DNA from 2 places in the Pelorhabdus sp. sgz311001 genome. Region 1 is predicted to be linked to the other one. Evidence: a T-box and tRNA genes for the amino acid it is inferred to sense, from the RefSeq annotation. Region 1 holds a T-box; the other holds one or more tRNA genes.
What was found. A T-box is a leader RNA that pairs with one kind of tRNA and senses whether it is charged. The one in region 1 lies ahead of thrS (threonine--tRNA ligase), so its partner is inferred to be a tRNA-Thr.

Region 1 (8,778 bases):
AAAAGGCGTTTATCTATTGTAAGCTTTTGTTAGATCGCGATGGAGCAGTGATTGACGGAGAGATTCTCGATGTAAACCATTCTTTTATTGAACAGTTTTGTCGTCTCGTGCCAGGCTTTTCTTGGAGCGGACGGAAAATTTCCGAGGTATCTTGCAATGAACTGAAGCTGGTTTTTGATTGCTTGAAAGAGTATGGTTCGCAAGTTTTGCAGCCGACAAGTTTGAGTTTTGAGCGAATTCTGGAAGTGGGTGACAAATGCTATCAAATTTCCGCCTATAGTCCTGAACCTTATTATGTGGCTACTTTAATTACTGATATTACGGAGCAAAGGCGGATAACGGCGGAAGTAGAAGAAAATCGCCGCCGCTATGAAGCGCTTATGATGCAGTCGTCGGAAGCGGTTCTTGTTGTAGATTTTAATTCCAAGATCATTACGGAAGCCAATAATGCTTCGCTCCGTGTATTTGGTTATGAGCGTGAAGAACTTTTGTCAATGCCTCTGTCTGATTTACTTATGATTAGTGAAGATTCTCTCCAAAGTCTTGTGGCTATGCTAGCTCGTTTTGGCGGACTGCCTGCTGCGATTCGCTCATGCCGTCGCAAAGACGGCAGTAAAATCCAGCTGGAACGGGTTGCTTCTTTAATTGAATATAGCGGGAAACGCCTTATTTTGATCTCTTATCGCGATGTAACAGAACAGCAAAAATTACAAGCGATTTTGCAGGGGGAATTAGAACTGGCGGGAACTATGCAAAAATCGTTGTTGCCAGCAGAGTTTAACAATGAGCTAGTAGCGATTCGAACTGTTTTTCAACCGCTGCATTTTGTTAGCGGCGATTATTATGGGTATAAATGGTCGCGATCAAAGCAGCAATTGCATGGTTATATCATTGATGTGACAGGACACGGAATTGCTACGGCGCTTCATACTGCGTCAATCAGCAGTTTGTTAAATGAAACGATGGAAAAGGAGCAGGGATGGACGCCGACTGCTTTTTTGGAACTGAATCGGTATTGTCTAGAATACTTCCCGGAAAATGCTTTTGTAGCCATGATTGCCTTTACTTTTGACTTCGCCAAACAAACCCTCACTTATATCACAGGGGGAATCAATTATATTATTGCTTGTACGCAATCGGATATTGGTTTAATGCCTTTGCGTGGCTTGTATCTTGGGATTACTAGCGATCCTGATTTTGAATTTGTCACAATTCCTTTGCAGCATGGTGATTTGTTCTATTTTATGACCGATGGAATTTATGAGCGACTGCCAGATTCCTTTTTTAACGGCATATGCCAGTTTTCTGAAACGGTTGAAGCTTTAAAACGACTGAGTCAGGATGGACAGCGCTTTGATGATTGCTCCGCTTTATGTATTGAAGTTAGAGCTTGGCCTGAGAAAAAGCAGCATTTTAATTTTTCTCAAGATGAATATACGGCCTTGCGTCGCGATCAAGTGAAGGAAAGGCTTTATAAGTTGGCGGGAAGCGAGGGGCCTAAGCTCGAAATTGTGTTAGGGGAAGCGCTCAATAATGCGCTGGCCTATGGTACAAAAGTAAAAGTTACGATCCAGAAGATTGGCCAGCGTCTCGTGATACGAGTGAAAGATGATGGCCCTGGTTTTCTTGGTAATGCAGCAATAGAATCACTTGGCAATCAGTCGATCCCAGAGCTGTTTGAAACAAAACTAGATGCGGAATGCGGCCGGGGTTTAGGAATTATGGCGGCTTGGACCGATAAAGTCCTTTATAGTCAACGCGGTAATGAAGTGTTGATTATTAAAAATTTGCCTTAGAGTGAATTTATTTACACACCTCTCAATCCTATGATACAATTCTTGTGATGATTGTCTAAGTTTTGTTAGGAGTTGAGTGAGTGGAACAGTTCTTTTCATCGGTAACTTATTTTATTGATATTTGGGGTTATTGGGCTATTTTTCTCGGAATGGCTTTGGAAAGCGCCAATATCCCGATACCCAGCGAGTTAATTTTTGGTTTTGCCGGATATTTGGTCTATTTAGGTCGATTAGAGTTTTGGCCTGCTACCATATACGGTGTTTTAGGCGGTTTGGCTGGCTCGATTGTTTCTTACGGTATTGGTTATTATGGCGGACGGCCTTTTGTGTTTCGCTATGGAAAATACTTTTTCGTTACAACGAAGCGTTTGGACCAAGCGCAACGCTGGTTTGACCGTTATGGTCTGGCCGCAGTATTTTTTGCTAGACTTATGCCTGTAGTAAGAACCTTTATTTCATTACCAGCCGGGTTCGCGCAGGTTCCCTTTGTCAAATTTGTTATTTATACAGTAGTCGGTTCTTTTCCTTGGACGGTGGCGCTCATTTATATTGGTAAGATGCTTGGCTACAATTGGGAAATTATGAATCGCTATGGTCATCAAGCCAGTGTAATTACAGCAATTGCCCTTGTCGCGATTGCCGCTTTCTGGTATTTTAAAAAGAAATCAGCAGAATAGGACGTTTTTAGGGGCCATTTAAATGGTTCCTTTTTTCTTATTCAGCACATCCTTTTGAAAAAGGAGGTACAGCCGATGGGCTTTGTAGATGTTTCTGTTATTTCGCCAGCAAAAATACCATCAGAGGCTTTAGCTATAGTTGAAAGCTTGTCAGAGGCTGGTTTTGCTGCTTATATTGTCGGTGGCGCTGTACGTGATCTTTTGCTTGGCATTGTGCCAAAGGATTTTGATGTGGCTACAAATGCTCAGCCGGAGGAGGTGCTGGCGCTTTGCCATCGCAGGGGCTGGCGGATTGTTGAAAAGCTTGGGGCGAATTTCGGTGTTGTTGCTTTGGTATTTGAACATAAAACGTGGGAAGTTGCTACTTTTCGCACAGAGTGCTATGGCGACGATGCCCATCGTCCGGAAACTGTAAGGTATACAGATTCGCTACAAGAGGATTTAGCAAGGCGTGATTTTACAATCAATGCTATGGCTCTTACTAGGACCGGTAAAATTATTGACTATTTTGGCGGTCGAAACGATTTGGACTTGGCACTACTGCGAACGGTAGGAGATCCCGTAAAACGGTTTCAAGAAGATGCCTTGCGCCTGTTTCGCGCCTGTCGGTTTGCAGCACAATTAGGTTTTCGCCTTGAAGATAAAACGTATGAGGCTATGACTCGTTGTTTAGAGCGTGTGAAAGGGTTATCATTAGAGCGCGTGAAGGCGGAGATCAATAAGCTGTTGCTATCTGGTCAGGTCGCAGTGGGACTTGATTATTTGGTTCATTCCGGCTTGGCTCAGTGTACTTGCCAAGTCAAGCGGCAAGGTCAAGTCTATGAGATTGCGCTGTTGCCTGAATTAAGAGATTTGTTGGGAGTCCCACAGAATCCGGCATTCCATTCTTTTGATGTATGGTATCATACGGTGGCAGCTGTCGTTGCTTCATCCACCGATATTACGGTACGCTGGGCGGCCTTGCTTCATGATGTTGCCAAAGGAAGCGTTGGCGTGAGAAGCATCACAGCTGAAGGGCGAATTACGGATTATGGTCACGATAAAGCGGGGGCTACTATAGCGAAAGCTATTTTGACTAGATTGGAGTTTGCACCTAAATTTGTCGTCCGTATTTCTTGGCTGGTAGCAAAGCATATGCGGTTTCATGTGATTTTTTATCGTACTGTTGTCGAAAATGATTCTCGCAGTTTAGTGCATTGGCTTCGAGAGGAGGCACGCAGCGGACGGTTTCGTGATCAAGCTGAGTTGAAGCGAGCTTTTGTAGAATTAGCGCAACTTTGCTTTGCTGATGCGATTGCGACAGGAAAGAGCAGCAAGGATCAAGCTCGTTTTTCCAAGCATTTTTTGACGGTCCTAGAAGAGGTTACTTGTAAGATGCCTGTTCATACGAGTGATTTGGTTATACGTGGTAAAGAGATTTGCAAATGGGCGCCTGAGCCGCAGTCAATCGGTTCTTGCTTAAAAATATTGCTGCAGCGTGTTCAAGACGGTGAGCTTGTGAACGAAAAAAATGTGTTGTTAGCGGCTGCGGAAAAATGGCTGTTAAAACAAAAATTGAAAAATAATTAAAAAATAGTTAAAAAGTGGTTAAAAAAAGCTTAAGTTTTTTTCTGGGACTTCGATACTATTAAAAAGGGATTTATTACCTAGCCAAGGAGGGCGATAGGAATGGATGCTTTAGTAAGAGTATTGCCAATTCAGAAAGTGGAATTTCAAAAGCCGAATCTTCCTCATAACCTAGAAAGTGGCAAAAAGAAGAAAACAGAACGCTTTGAGGATATTTTGGTACAGCAGCTTGCTGCGTTATCAGGAAAATAAAATTTTTTAAACCGCTGCAAGGTTTCTTTGCGGCGGTTTTTTTGTTAAAATCGAAGAGAATAAGAAGATATATTTAATGATAAAATAGAAAGTCAATGGAGAAAGGAGCGCTTATATGTATTCTTTTAAGTTGCTTGAAGGTGAAAAGGTTGTAAAAAAGGGACTGGGCAACCTCACGATAGAAGATTCCGTCCTAAACGGTGCTATGTACTTAACAACAGAGCGGCTAGTATTTGTCGGATATTTATTGGAAAATGCTGAGAATAAATTTTCTACAGATTTGTCATTGTATCATATTGCCGAACTACAAAAAGAAAAAACTTTTTATATTATTCCTAATGTATTAGTCATTCGTAGTATTCAAGATGTAGTATGGCGCGTAGGGATAGGAAAACGCGATTCCTGGTATGATGCTATTGAAGCGGCGATTCAGCAGACCGAACAACAAGCTTAAAGTAGAAAGACCCTTCTTCCTTCGTATGCATTCGTGGCAAAAGACATATAATAATAGCAGCGAAGGAGGTGGCAGAGGTGAAATTACTGACAATTGGGCTTCGTCATTCTGATGATAGTGATCGAAGCTTAAATGTCGAAATTGAGGCAGTCTGTGCTAATTTAGCCTATAAAGGTTATAAGGTAGCTGTCCATAATGAGGTGAAAGGAAGCTATCAATTTATTAGCTGTCATGTCAACGAAGGGGAATTGTCTTTTCGTAACTATGAACGGGTAAAGCGGCTCGTGAAACAAGAAATTACGGCGCTTTTGGCTAGATATATCGTAACAGTTGCTGAGCAGCCGCTATTGCAGCGAATGATTGAACGACGCTATGAGTATTTTAGCAGCTCTGAACGGCAAAGTTTGTTGCAAAAAGTGTTAAAGCGCATTGAAGTCCCCACGACTGCCGATACCAGCTATCCCTCTACAGTTCGGTTTCAATATATTGCTGATAAAATGACTGAGTACTTAGAGTATGGTCATGATTTAATTCTAGAAGGGTTTATGCATTTTCGTCTGAAGTCTTACTACGAAAAGCTGGCTCAGGTCATTGACCGCACGGTGGACGATTTTATGATGGAATTGGAATATCAGGAGTTTATTCGCGTACTGCGGTACTTTGTAGAATCCCAACAGCCGAAACACGAAGAGATTCATGTTATTGTCCTAGAAAATCAGCATTTTCAGATTTTAAATGAAGCGGGCGAAAGTTTAGAAGAAACATTTTTGGATATGGTTGGCGACACGGGCGCCATGAACGATCAAGATGCTTTAATTAGTGCATTGGTGACACTCGCGCCATACACCGTTATGGTTCACTTTGCCGGAGCTTTGGCTAATTTTGAAATTATTAGTACGATTCAAAGTGTTTTTGAGGGAAGAGTGATTTTATGTGATGGCTGCAGTTTATGTCGTCCTAGTAGGGGAAATCATTGACTTTTGCGGCTACGCGTTTTATAATAATTACTAAATTAGAATTTACAGTATAAAGCTACGAATAGTAATGACGAGGACATGATCACAGAAAGCGCCGCGTGCAGAGAGAGATGGCTTGGCTGAAACCATCTTCGCAGGACTTCTTGGCGATTACCACCTCTAAACTGCTTCTTGGAACCTAACGAGTATAAGAAGCCGAGTGATTTTCGTTACAAAATCGAAGAGCCTGCGTTTTGGTACGCAGAATCAGGGTGGAACCACGGGCAACAACTCTCGTCCCTACAGGGATAGAGGGTTTTTTTGTTTTGTCTGAAGGTCTCTGAGGGTATTTGATTAGGAGGTAGAAAAACAATGATTGAACTCATTTTGAAAGATGGACAAGCGAGAGAATTTGAAGCAGGTACAACCGTATTAGCGGCTGCCCAATCGATTAGCCGCGGCTTGGGAAAAGCAGTTCTTGTAGCCAAGCTTGATGGTGAGACTGTGGACTTAATGCATAAGTTAGATAAAGGCGGCAAGATTGAGTTTTTTACCTTTGAAGACCAGGCAGGCAAGGATGCACTCCGTCATAGTGGCTCACATCTTTTAGCACAAGCGGTAAAACACCTGTTTCCTGATGTAAAACTTGGTATTGGACCAGCTATTGCTAATGGCTTTTATTATGATTTTGATACAACTCATACCTTTACGCCCGAAGATCTTGCCAAAATTCAGGCTGAGATGGAGAAGATTGTTAAAGAAAACTTAGCAATCGAGCGGCAAGTCGTAAGCCGTAAAGAAGCGATCCAAATTTTTAAAGAGCTTGGTGAAACCTATAAATTAGAACTAATCAATGATTTACCGCCTGATGTACAGATTTCACTGTATCGTCAAGGGGATTTTGTGGATCTTTGCGCTGGCCCCCATGTGCCTTCTACCGGCCGATTGAAAGCGGTAAAGCTGCAGAGCTTGGCTGGTGCTTACTGGCGCGGTGATGAAAAACGTAAAATGTTGCAGCGTATTTATGGCACTGTTTTTGAAAAGAAAGCAGAACTTGACGCCTATCTGACAATGCTCGAAGAAGCCGCCAAACGGGATCATCGTAAACTTGGCAAGGAACTTGATTTATTCAGTATTCAAGAAGAGGGCCCGGGCTTTCCGTTCCTCCATCCCAATGGCATGATTATTCGCAACGAATTGGAAACTTTCTGGCGTGAGATTCATAATGAATATGATTATCAGGAAATTAAAACGCCGATCATCTTAAATCAGGCGCTTTGGCAGCAGTCCGGTCACTGGGATCACTATCGGGAAAATATGTACTTTACGCAGATTGATGGGGAAGGCTATGCCGTAAAACCCATGAACTGCCCTGGTGGTATTCTTGTATATCGGACGCAGCATCATAGTTATCGTGATCTGCCGCTTCGCACTTGTGAACTCGGTCTGGTTCATCGCCATGAGCTTTCCGGCGCTTTGCACGGCTTGATGCGCGTAAGAAGCTTTACGCAAGATGATGCTCATATCTTTATGTTGCCGTCGCAGATTAAAGAAGAAATTCAAAAAGTCATTGATCTCTTCAATACTGTTTATAGCGTTTTCGGCCTTACTTATCATGCGGAACTTAGTACACGGCCGGAAGATTCTATGGGATCTGATGAAGTATGGGAAGTGGCAACGAACGCACTGCGTGATGCCTTAGAAGATCGGAAAATGACCTATAAGGTGAATGAAGGCGATGGCGCTTTCTATGGTCCGAAAATTGATTTCCATCTTACTGATTCCATCGGCAGAACTTGGCAATGTGGTACGATTCAGTTAGATATGCAGATGCCGGAAAAATTTGATCTAACTTATATCGGCGAAGATGGGCAAAAACATCGTCCGGTTATGATTCATCGCGTTGCTTACGGCAGTATGGAACGTTTTATGGGAATTTTGATTGAACATTATGCTGGGGCTTTCCCTTTATGGCTCTCACCAGTACAGGTGAAAATCCTGCCAATTACAGATCGCCAGGCTGCTTATGCGAAAGAATTGGCGGCAAAGATGAAGAAAGCAGGTATTCGCACTGCTGTTGATGTCCGTAGTGAAAAGATTGGCTATAAAATCAGGGAAGCGCAATTGCAGAAAACGCCTTATATGCTAGTTCTTGGTGATAAGGAAATGGAAAGTGGTCTAGTTGCTGTCAGAAAACGGGGCGAAGGCGATATTGGCACCCAGGAAGTCGATGCGTTTATCGCGGCCCTTCAGGCTGATATTGCGGCTAAGAAAGCTTGGTAACAAATTCAATAAAACTGTTGACAGTGTAAAATAAGAGTGGTAAACTAAATAAGTCAAAACGAGAATAACTAAGCAGAGGCCATCCGCTTCTCACCTTACAACGAACTGTTCGTAAGGTAGTTGATTTCATAGATGAATGTCGTCGTGGAACGGGTGGGTTATGCCGCCCGTTTTTTATTTGAATTGAAAGAGGTGAATGGTGATTAGCAAAGATACTTTGAGGGTGAATGAGGAGATTCGAGTCAGAGAAGTTCGTGTTGTAAGTAGTACTGGCGATCAGTTAGGAATTATGCTTACGAGAGAGGCTGTCCGTCTTGCTTCCGAACAACAGTTGGATCTTGTAGAAGTAGCACCGACTGCGAAACCGCCGGTCTGCCGTATTATGGATTTTGGTAAATTTAAATATGAGCAGCAAAAGCGCGATAAAGAAACAAAGAAAAAGCAGAAGACTGTTACCGTAAAAGAAGTAAAACTTCGCCCAGGCATTGAAGATCATGATTTTGAAGTCAAACTAAAAAATGCGCAGCGCTTTTTAGCTGACGGAGATAAAGTGAAAGTGACGATCATGTTCCGTGGTCGTGAACTTTCTCACCCTGAACTCGGCCGTCAATTGCTTGTCAAAATGGCCGGTATATTAAAAGAGACGGTCAATGTGGAGCGTGACCCGAAACTTGAAGGGAAAAATATGATTATGATTCTTGCTCCAAAGCAACATAATTAACCTAAGGGGGATTCTCAGTATGCCTAAGATGAAAACACGGAGAAGTGCAGCCAAACGGTTTAAAGTAACCGGA
Region 2 (8,778 bases), on a different contig from region 1:
TTAGCAGCTGCTGGTTTCACTTTCACCAGTGTATCAATGAGAGTTGTAAGATTTTCCACAAGTTTCGAATTGTCAAAGGAAACTTTGCCAATCGGTGCATGTATATTTCCGGCTTTATCGGTACGATACTCGATTTTACCAGCTTTAATTTCATTAATAGCTCGGGTAACATCTAAAGTGACTGTGCCAACCTTCGGATTCGGCATTAAACCGCGAGGTCCGAGGATTTTACCAAGTCGACCAACTGTTCCCATCATATCAGGCGTTGCTACAGCTACATCAAAATCAGCCCAGCCGCCTTGAATTTTAGCTACAAGCTCTTCAGCTCCAACAAAGTCAGCGCCAGCAGCTTCAGCTTCTTTTGCTTTCTCGCCTTTTGCAAAAACGAGTACGCGTTTGCTTTTACCAGTACCATGCGGCAGAACAACTGCGCCACGGACCTGTTGATCAGCGTATTTAGGATCTACGCCGAGTTTTACAGCTAATTCAACAGTTTCGTCAAATTTTGCTGTTGCTGTTTTCTTTGCTAATTCAACAGCTTCTTCTACTTCATAGACTTTTGTTTCATCAATCAGCTTAGCAGCTTCTTGATATTTTTTACCAAATTTCGGCATTCGCTTTACCTCCTTGTGGTTTTAGCGGAAAATCCTCCCACAATCACCAAACATTAATCAATAATATCAATACCCATGCTACGGGCAGTACCTTCGATCATACGCATTGCAGCTTCGATCGAGGCAGCATTTAAGTCAGCCATTTTGCTTTCAGCGATTTCGCGAACTTTCGTACGAGAAACCTTGGCTACTTTCTTCTTGTTCGGTTCACCGGAAGCGGTTTCAATACCAGCTGCTTTCTTCAACAGAATTGCGGCCGGAGGAGTTTTTGTAATAAACGTAAAGGATCTATCTTCAAAAACAGTAATTTCAACCGGAATAATTAGACCGGCCTGTTTGGCTGTTCTTTCATTAAAGTCCTTAACAAACGCCATAATATTGACACCAGCTTGACCGAGAGCAGGACCAACCGGAGGCGCCGGAGTCGCTTTCGCTGCGGGAACTTGTAATTTTACTAATTTAATTACCTTTTTAGCCATGGTTACACCTCCTTACATAACAAATGTGGTCACCGGATCAAAGATCCTCCCACTTGCAAAACAGCCGAAGCCGTCTTGTTACAGCTTTTCCACTTGTGTATAGTCTAATTCAACCGGAGTTTCACGCCCAAACATATCTACTAAAAGTTTCAACTTAGAACGTTCCGGGTAAATTTCAACCACCGTAGCAGTCCAATTCTCAAAGGCGCCAGATGTAATGCGCACACGTTGATTCAACTCTATATTGAGTTTCGGTTTAAGCTCTTCAATTCCCATTGATTTTAGGATATGCTTCACTTCGGCGTTGCTGAGAGGGATTGGTTTGGTTCCGGAACCGACAAAACCGGTAACGCCTGGAGTATTGCGGACAACATACCAAGAGCGATCCGTTACGATCATTTCCACAAGTACATAACCTGGGAATACTTTTTTCTTGGATACCTTTTTCTGACCGTCTTTTACTTCCACTTCATCTTCCATCGGAACAAGAATGCGATAAATCTCATTTTCCATTCCCATGGAGTGAACTTTTCGTTCCAAATTGGCCATTACTTTATTTTCATAGCCAGAATAAGTATGAATGACATACCAATGTTTTTCTGATTCCATCGTTACCAAGGGACAATTCAGTCCCCCACCCCCTACTTAAGTATCAGTCGCAGCACTTCGTTAAAAACATTATCTACCGCCCAAATAACTAGAGCGACTACCACAACAGAAATAAATACAATACCTGTATATGAAATAAGTTCTTGTTTATCGGGCCACGACACTTTTTTAAGTTCGGACTTAACTTCCCTTAAAAATTTTTTAAAACGAGAAGCTCCTTGCGGCTCCGCCGCCTCTTGCATCGCCATATGATTCACATCCCGTCTTTACTACCTAACACATCCGGCATTACACTTGGCAGGGGCAGAAGGACTTGAACCCTCAACCAACGGTTTTGGAGACCGCTACTCTACCAATTGAGCTATACCCCTACTAAACACTCTAACTATTATAAGTTATTTTGTTTCTTTGTGTAAAGTCTGTTTTTTACAGAACTTGCAGTATTTGTTCAGTTCCAATCTATCCGGATCGTTTTTCTTGTTTTTATTGGTCTGATAATTGCGTTGTTTGCATTCAGTGCAGGCCAATGTTACTGCGTTGCGCATCTTCTACACCTCTCTTACCTAGTAAATGGAATAAGACTTCAAAATGTCGCTAATATAATTTAGCATAATTCATATGGCCTGTCAATAGTCCTCTTGCGAAAGCGAAGGCAATTATTGCTTTAGCAATTGCCAAATTCAGCAAAAATATACACTCGACACTATTTCCAGGCAAAAGAAAGACACAAAGCGGCTCTTTCCCCGCTTCGTGTCTTGTCCGATTTATTACGCGTTAATGGCAGTAACAACACCGGCGCCGACCGTACGGCCGCCTTCACGAATTGCAAAGCGAAGGCCTTCTTCCATTGCAATTGGGGTAATAAGTTCAATATTCATGCGAATGTTGTCGCCAGGCATTACCATTTCTACGCCTTCTGGAAGCGTAACAACTCCAGTTACGTCGGTTGTTCTGAAGTAGAACTGTGGACGGTAACCATTGAAGAACGGTGTATGACGGCCGCCTTCTTCTTTGCTCAGTACATATACTTCAGCAGCATATTTCGTATGAGGGTTGATCGAACCTGGTTTGGCAAGTACTTGACCGCGTTCGATATCTTTTCTTTCAACACCACGCAGCAGTGCTCCGATGTTGTCGCCTGCTACAGCGCTGTCAAGAAGTTTGCGGAACATTTCTACGCCTGTTACAACCGTAGATTTTGCTTTTTCCTGCATGCCGACGATTTCAATTGTATCGCCAACTTTTACTACGCCACGTTCTACACGGCCTGTTGCTACTGTACCACGACCAGTGATCGTGAATACGTCTTCGACTGGCATTAAGAACGTTTTGTCCGTATCACGAACAGGGGTAGGAATGTATTCATCTACTGCATCCATCAGTTCATGGATTTTGCCGCACCATTCGCAATCGCGTTTGCCACAAGCGCATTCCAGAGCTTTTACTGCAGAACCTGCAATTACAGGGATGTCATCGCCAGGGAATTCATAACTGGAGAGAAGTTCACGAACTTCCATTTCTACGAGTTCGATCAGTTCTGCGTCATCTACAAGGTCCATCTTGTTCAAGAATACGACCATTGCCGGTACGCCTACCTGACGGGAAAGAAGGATATGTTCGCGAGTCTGAGGCATCGGGCCGTCAGCTGCACTTACTACCAAGATTGCTCCGTCCATCTGCGCTGCGCCGGTGATCATGTTTTTTACATAGTCAGCATGGCCTGGGCAGTCAACGTGGGCATAGTGGCGTTTTTCTGTTTCATATTCTACGTGAGCTGTGTTGATTGTGATGCCGCGTTCTCTTTCTTCAGGAGCTTTATCGATCATGTCATATGCCATGAACTCTGCGCCGCCTGCTTTTGCCAGCGTCATCGTGATTGCTGCTGTTAAGGATGTTTTACCATGGTCAACGTGTCCAATGGTTCCAATGTTAACATGCGGTTTTGTTCTTTCAAACTTTTTCTTAGCCATAGTTTCTTTGTGCCCCCTAAAAAGTAATATTGTTACTTTTCTACTATCCTTGATAAATTCCTGCCGTTTTATGTATAATATAAATTAAAAACCCCGCATTGAGCGGGGAATTTTTATGTGTACTTGGTGGCGGCGCAGGGATTTGAACCCCGGACACTGCGGGTATGAACCGCATGCTCTAGCCAACTGAGCTACGCCGCCAAATAAATATATCTGGAGCTGATGACCGGGATTGAACCGGTGACCTTATCCTTACCAAGGATACGCTCTACCGACTGAGCTACACCAGCAGTCAACTTCATGGTTGCGGGGACAGGACTTGAACCTGTGACCTTCGGGTTATGAGCCCGACGAGCTGCCAGCTGCTCCACCCCGCGACGATATTATTTTAAGTGGTGGGCAGGGGTGGATTCGAACCACCGTATCCGTTAAGAGGCAGATTTACAGTCTGCTGCCTTTAGCCGCTCGGCCACCTACCCACGCTGGAGCTGGTGATAGGAATTGAACCCACAACCTGCTGATTACAAGTCAGCTGCTCTACCTATTGAGCTACACCAGCATCTTCAGTTCATCGTTCAAGCTTTCGCTCTCAGCGACAAGATTTATTATACATCTTTCGGTTTTCTTTGTCAACACTTTTTTCTAAGTTTTTTTCAAAACTTTATTTTGTGTTATAAAACCGTTTTTCGCTGTCGTCGTTTGCTTGCCCCGACAAGAATAAATAATACCATACTCAAAATGACTTGTAAAGCCTTTTTTGAAAAAAAATTAGAAAAAGAAATACCAAGTCGACACAGCGGCTAATAAAAAGCGATAGTAGGCGAAAGCGGCTAAACTAGAACGGTTCAAAAACTTAAGCAGCCACAGTACGGCCGCCCAAGCAACCACAAAAGATACAACAAAGCCTACTGCGAGCATCTGAATATTTTCCATCGAAAGAGACTGCCATACTTTGAGCACGTCATAAATGCAGGCAACCATCATCAGCGGCACAGCAATGATAAATGAAAACTCTGCTGCAGCCATCCGACTCACACCTAGACAGAGGCCGCCGGCAATCGTTGCGCCGCTGCGAGAAAAGCCCGGCCAAAGCGCTAAAATTTGAAACAGCCCTACTCCCATGGCCTGTCTTATCGTCAAATCTGCTGCTTTGGTTACAGTAGGCCTGCCAGAGCGTTTTTCCGCATAGAGCATAAATAAAGCGCCGACAATCATGCCAATAATGACTGTGCCAGTAGAAAACAAGTACGTTTTAATAAAGTGATGGGCTACATATCCTACAGCCATAACCGGCAAAATACCGGCTGCTACATGCTTTATAGTCAGCCCTTTTCTTACGCCGTGAGATTTTGTGAGCATCTGCCGAAATTGATCGCGATAAATCATAACGACAGCGAGTATCGCCCCAAGCTGAATAAAGACCTCAAAAACACTAGCCTCTGGTCCATCAAAATCGAGTAAATGACCGGTTAAAATCATATGTCCTGTCGATGAAATCGGTAAAAACTCCGTAATTCCTTCTACAATACCTAAAATAACTGCTATTATCATATCATGCACGATTTCTTTATCCCCCTACATTCAACTATAAACTTTCACTTATTTTGCTTGCTTTGATTCAGCAGCATCGCAAGAACCTGTTGGTCTGTAGGAAATGCTAGTGGCGGCAGGGTCTCTAACGAAAAATAAGCCACTTCACTCAAATCGTCACCCGCTTGCTCTAAACCACTACATTTTTCTACCCAAAACCAAATTCCTACCGTATGCTGCGCCGGATTATGAAAATTAGACAAAGCGGTAAATACTTGGCCAGGCTTTACAACCAGCCCTGTTTCTTCCAGAAATTCTCGCTGCAAAGCCGCGCGTACCTCTTCATCATATTCGACATAACCGCAAGGTATGCACCAAAGACCACTGTAAGTACTAGTAAGACTGCGGCGCCCTAAGAGCACTCTCCCTTGCTCATTCAATAAGATACCAGCTACGCCAACAACCGGATTTTCATAAAAAATCTTTTCACACTGTACACAGGTAAGGCGATTTTGCTCTTGCTGTTTCTGGTAGTGAAGCGAACCGCCGCACCAGGGGCAAAAATGATAGCGTTGGACCATAGCGAATACCTCCGAATGTTCTTATCATCTGCGAAAAAGACAGTAAAAAAGGCAGGAGATGTAAGCATCTCTTGCCGTTTCCCTTCTTTACAAAAATCCGGAAACTACAATTCAATAATACTAAGATTTGCGGCATCAAAAGAATGATTATTCAGCTGCCAGTCACAAAATATAAGTTGTCCATTACTGTATTCCCCCGGCCAAGCAACAATTAAAGAATATTTCCGGCTGAGTTGCCGCAAAATAGCAAGCGGTTCTAAACAAAGCACTGGCTTAAAGAGCAATTCGATTCCATCTAGCAAAAAGGTTTCAACCGAAAAACCGCGCAATACCTCATCCATAATCCCTGCAGCCTGCTCTTGCCGCGCCTTCGGCACAAGATCAATTAACTCATCTGTCACCAGATAGCGGCAGTCTAAGTAACGAAATCCTCTCGTATCGCCTAACTCTCGTAAAATTTTGCTTTTACCAGCACCGGCCTTCCCCACGATCAAGACCAACTTATTCGGTGTAGCTTCTACTTCACGTAGGCATTCCAACACACGCAATGTGGCTGACATTGAGCTCCCCCTCACCATGCTCTTTTTATGCCTTACCTGTTTCGCCAGTTTAAGAGGAAAATCCTTCACTTGGTTCAAAAAGATCTAAAAATCTTATAAAAAAAGAGACTCCCCAAAGAGCCCCTCTTTTAATCATCCGTTGGATCGCTGCTATAATCAGCCAACTCAACCTGTAATTCTTTATTTAACCCAGCCAACCCTTTATAAACGCTACGCGCATCAGGATCGTCACTTCGATTGTCTAAATACCGTTCCAATTTTCGTTTCACGCGCTGTAAGGCATTATCGATAGATTTCACATGGCGTCCTAATTCAACAGCAATTTCTTGATAGGATTTCCCATCTAAATAACTCATGAGAACTTTCCATTCCAAATCACTGAGAATTTCGCACATTTTTCCTTCAATATCAATAAATTCTTCCCGGCTAATTACAAGTTCTTCGGGATCAGAAATCTTCGATCCAGACAAAACATCTAGCAACGTACGATCAGAATCTTCATCATAAATTGGTTTATTTAAGGAAACGTAAGAATTTAACGGAATATGCTTTTGTCTTGTCGCCGTTTTAATTGCCGTAATAATCTGCCTGGTTACGCAAAGCTCGGCAAAAGCCCGAAAAGAAGACAATTTATCATTGCGAAAATCACGAATTGCTTTATATAAGCCGATCATGCCTTCCTGGATAATATCTTCCCGCTCAGCACCGATCAAAAAGTACGACCTAGCCTTAGCTCGAACGAAATTGCGGTATTTGTTTATCAAATACTCCTGGGCGATTGAGTTGTTATTGTCTTTGGCGTCGATAACAATATCTTCATCCGTCATATTCTCAAAACAACCATACAGATCGCGTTGAGTATTAGCCCGCATTCCATCGCCCCCACTCTTCTAGTTGACCTGCAAAAAAGAAAATGCACTAATTCTTAGTGCTTCTACCTTTTCGTACATGCTACTACAAAAAAATTATACCTTAGGGAGCTGTTTTTAGTCAAGCCTTGTTTAAGAAAGGCCTGTCAGCGCTGCAATCGAAGCGCATTGAGTTTTTCGCGCACTTCGTCCTTTACCCGACCTTCCAGTTCATTGCGATCCGTCTGCCGTTCTTGTCCTTTCGCGCGCTCTTTCATGCGTTTTGCTGTTTTTAAGACATCAAGCCGCAGTTCTCGAGCTGATATCCGATAAGCGCCGACACCAAGAATAACCTGCTGTTCCGTCCCATCAGACGTCGCTACGTAGACTGTCATGCCCCCTTTAGCGAGGCGATAAGCCGTTCTTTCAATAAAGCTGTCAGCGGTCTCTTTCTCGCTGGTAAAAATGACTTCAAGATTAGGATATACAGGATACACGCGCTCTTGTCCGACAAAAGAATAGGCGTCAAACACAACAAGAACCTTATAGCCCTTAAAGGCTCCATAACTTGCTAGCCAATCCACCAGACGATCGCGGGCATGGTCAAAATCCTCTTTATAATCTTTTAACTCTTTCCAGTCGAAAATGACATTATATCCATCGACAAGTAAGTAATCCTGGCGGCGCTTTCCCATAGCAAATCTCCTGCACTCTTTTTCACTTACTAAAGTCAGGCCGACAAGATCCAATCCGAACAATAGAATCCTCCGGTAAATACTGGTCTTTAGCAATCAATTCGCGCTGCACTTCTCCATTCTCTCTCTTAATAAGACGCAGCGTCGTCACTTCATAACCGGGAGTTCCCTGACGCTCTACCTCAGTTTCTCCCAATAAAAGGTTTTCATCTACTTTTCGCACAACACCAGGCAAAAGTGTTTTTTTCGCTTCCGTAATAATTTCGACCTGACAAGTCTGTTTCATACGGCTAAACAAACCGACTGACAAACGGTTTTCAACTACCTCGGCCGTAATTAAGAGCGGTTCTGCCGTCGTATTGGTAAATTTAAAGTCAAGGACTTGATAGGCTACCGTAGCGTCACGGCCTAATTTCACGTAGCCTAGCGCCTTGGAATGATTATAACGCTCTTCAATTTTTAAATTTGCCAGCAAAACCGCATTGTATAAAGTAGAAGAAACTTGGCAAATCCCGCCGCCAATCCCAGGAACATATTCATTCCCGACAATTTCTAAAGCTTCCTTAAAGCCATGTTCTTTATCACGCGGCCCTACGGTGTCATTAAAGGAAAAGGTTTCACCTGCCGCAAGGACTTTGCCGTTTAAATGGCGCGCCGCTAAACGAATGTTATCACTACGATTTTTCTGAGCGGGATCAAACTGGGTCTGAAAGGAGCCGATCACTTCATGAAAGCCAGCTGCAGCTACTTCCTTTTCCGTAATAGCGGGCGATAAGATCGTAACAGGTAAGGCCACAGCACCGCCAGACTGTAGATTAGAAAGAACTAAGTTTTTCGTCGCTTCAGTCTCCAACTGAGCACCAGATTCCGCCGGAATAATCCCGCCCCGAAA

Region 2: it has a tRNA-Thr gene. The T-box ahead of thrS (threonine--tRNA ligase) is inferred to sense a tRNA for this amino acid. The anticodon was not compared.

Annotation. Positions count from the first base shown of each region.
Region 1 covers NZ_JBVXUT010000006.1:19,733-28,510, reverse strand. The annotation lists gene AC0MXB_RS14765 (CHASE3 domain-containing protein) at 1-1,796, shown strand, start outside; gene AC0MXB_RS14760 (DedA family protein) at 1,877-2,473, shown strand; gene AC0MXB_RS14755 (CCA tRNA nucleotidyltransferase) at 2,549-4,042, shown strand; gene AC0MXB_RS14750 (hypothetical protein) at 4,142-4,291, shown strand; gene AC0MXB_RS14745 (GRAM domain-containing protein) at 4,407-4,745, shown strand; gene ytxC (sporulation protein YtxC) at 4,823-5,722, shown strand; T-box leader at 5,781-6,006, shown strand; gene thrS (threonine--tRNA ligase) at 6,074-7,984, shown strand; ribosomal protein L20 leader region at 8,049-8,169, shown strand; gene infC (translation initiation factor IF-3) at 8,202-8,705, shown strand; gene rpmI (50S ribosomal protein L35) at 8,725-8,778, shown strand, end outside.
Region 2 covers NZ_JBVXUT010000001.1:22,283-31,060, reverse strand. The annotation lists gene rplA (50S ribosomal protein L1) at 1-614, opposite strand, end outside; gene rplK (50S ribosomal protein L11) at 668-1,093, opposite strand; gene nusG (transcription termination/antitermination protein NusG) at 1,172-1,702, opposite strand; gene secE (preprotein translocase subunit SecE) at 1,735-1,950, opposite strand; tRNA gene AC0MXB_RS00190 (tRNA-Trp) at 1,998-2,073, opposite strand; gene rpmG (50S ribosomal protein L33) at 2,098-2,247, opposite strand; gene tuf (elongation factor Tu) at 2,470-3,672, opposite strand; tRNA gene AC0MXB_RS00175 (tRNA-Met) at 3,797-3,873, opposite strand; tRNA gene AC0MXB_RS00170 (tRNA-Thr) at 3,887-3,962, opposite strand; tRNA gene AC0MXB_RS00165 (tRNA-Met) at 3,974-4,049, opposite strand; tRNA gene AC0MXB_RS00160 (tRNA-Tyr) at 4,066-4,151, opposite strand; tRNA gene AC0MXB_RS00155 (tRNA-Thr) at 4,156-4,231, opposite strand; gene AC0MXB_RS00150 (undecaprenyl-diphosphate phosphatase) at 4,441-5,223, opposite strand; gene AC0MXB_RS00145 (NUDIX domain-containing protein) at 5,268-5,783, opposite strand; gene brxF (BREX-3 system P-loop-containing protein BrxF) at 5,888-6,343, opposite strand; gene sigH (RNA polymerase sporulation sigma factor SigH) at 6,472-7,215, opposite strand; gene AC0MXB_RS00130 (NYN domain-containing protein) at 7,359-7,886, opposite strand; gene AC0MXB_RS00125 (VanW family protein) at 7,909-8,778, opposite strand, start outside.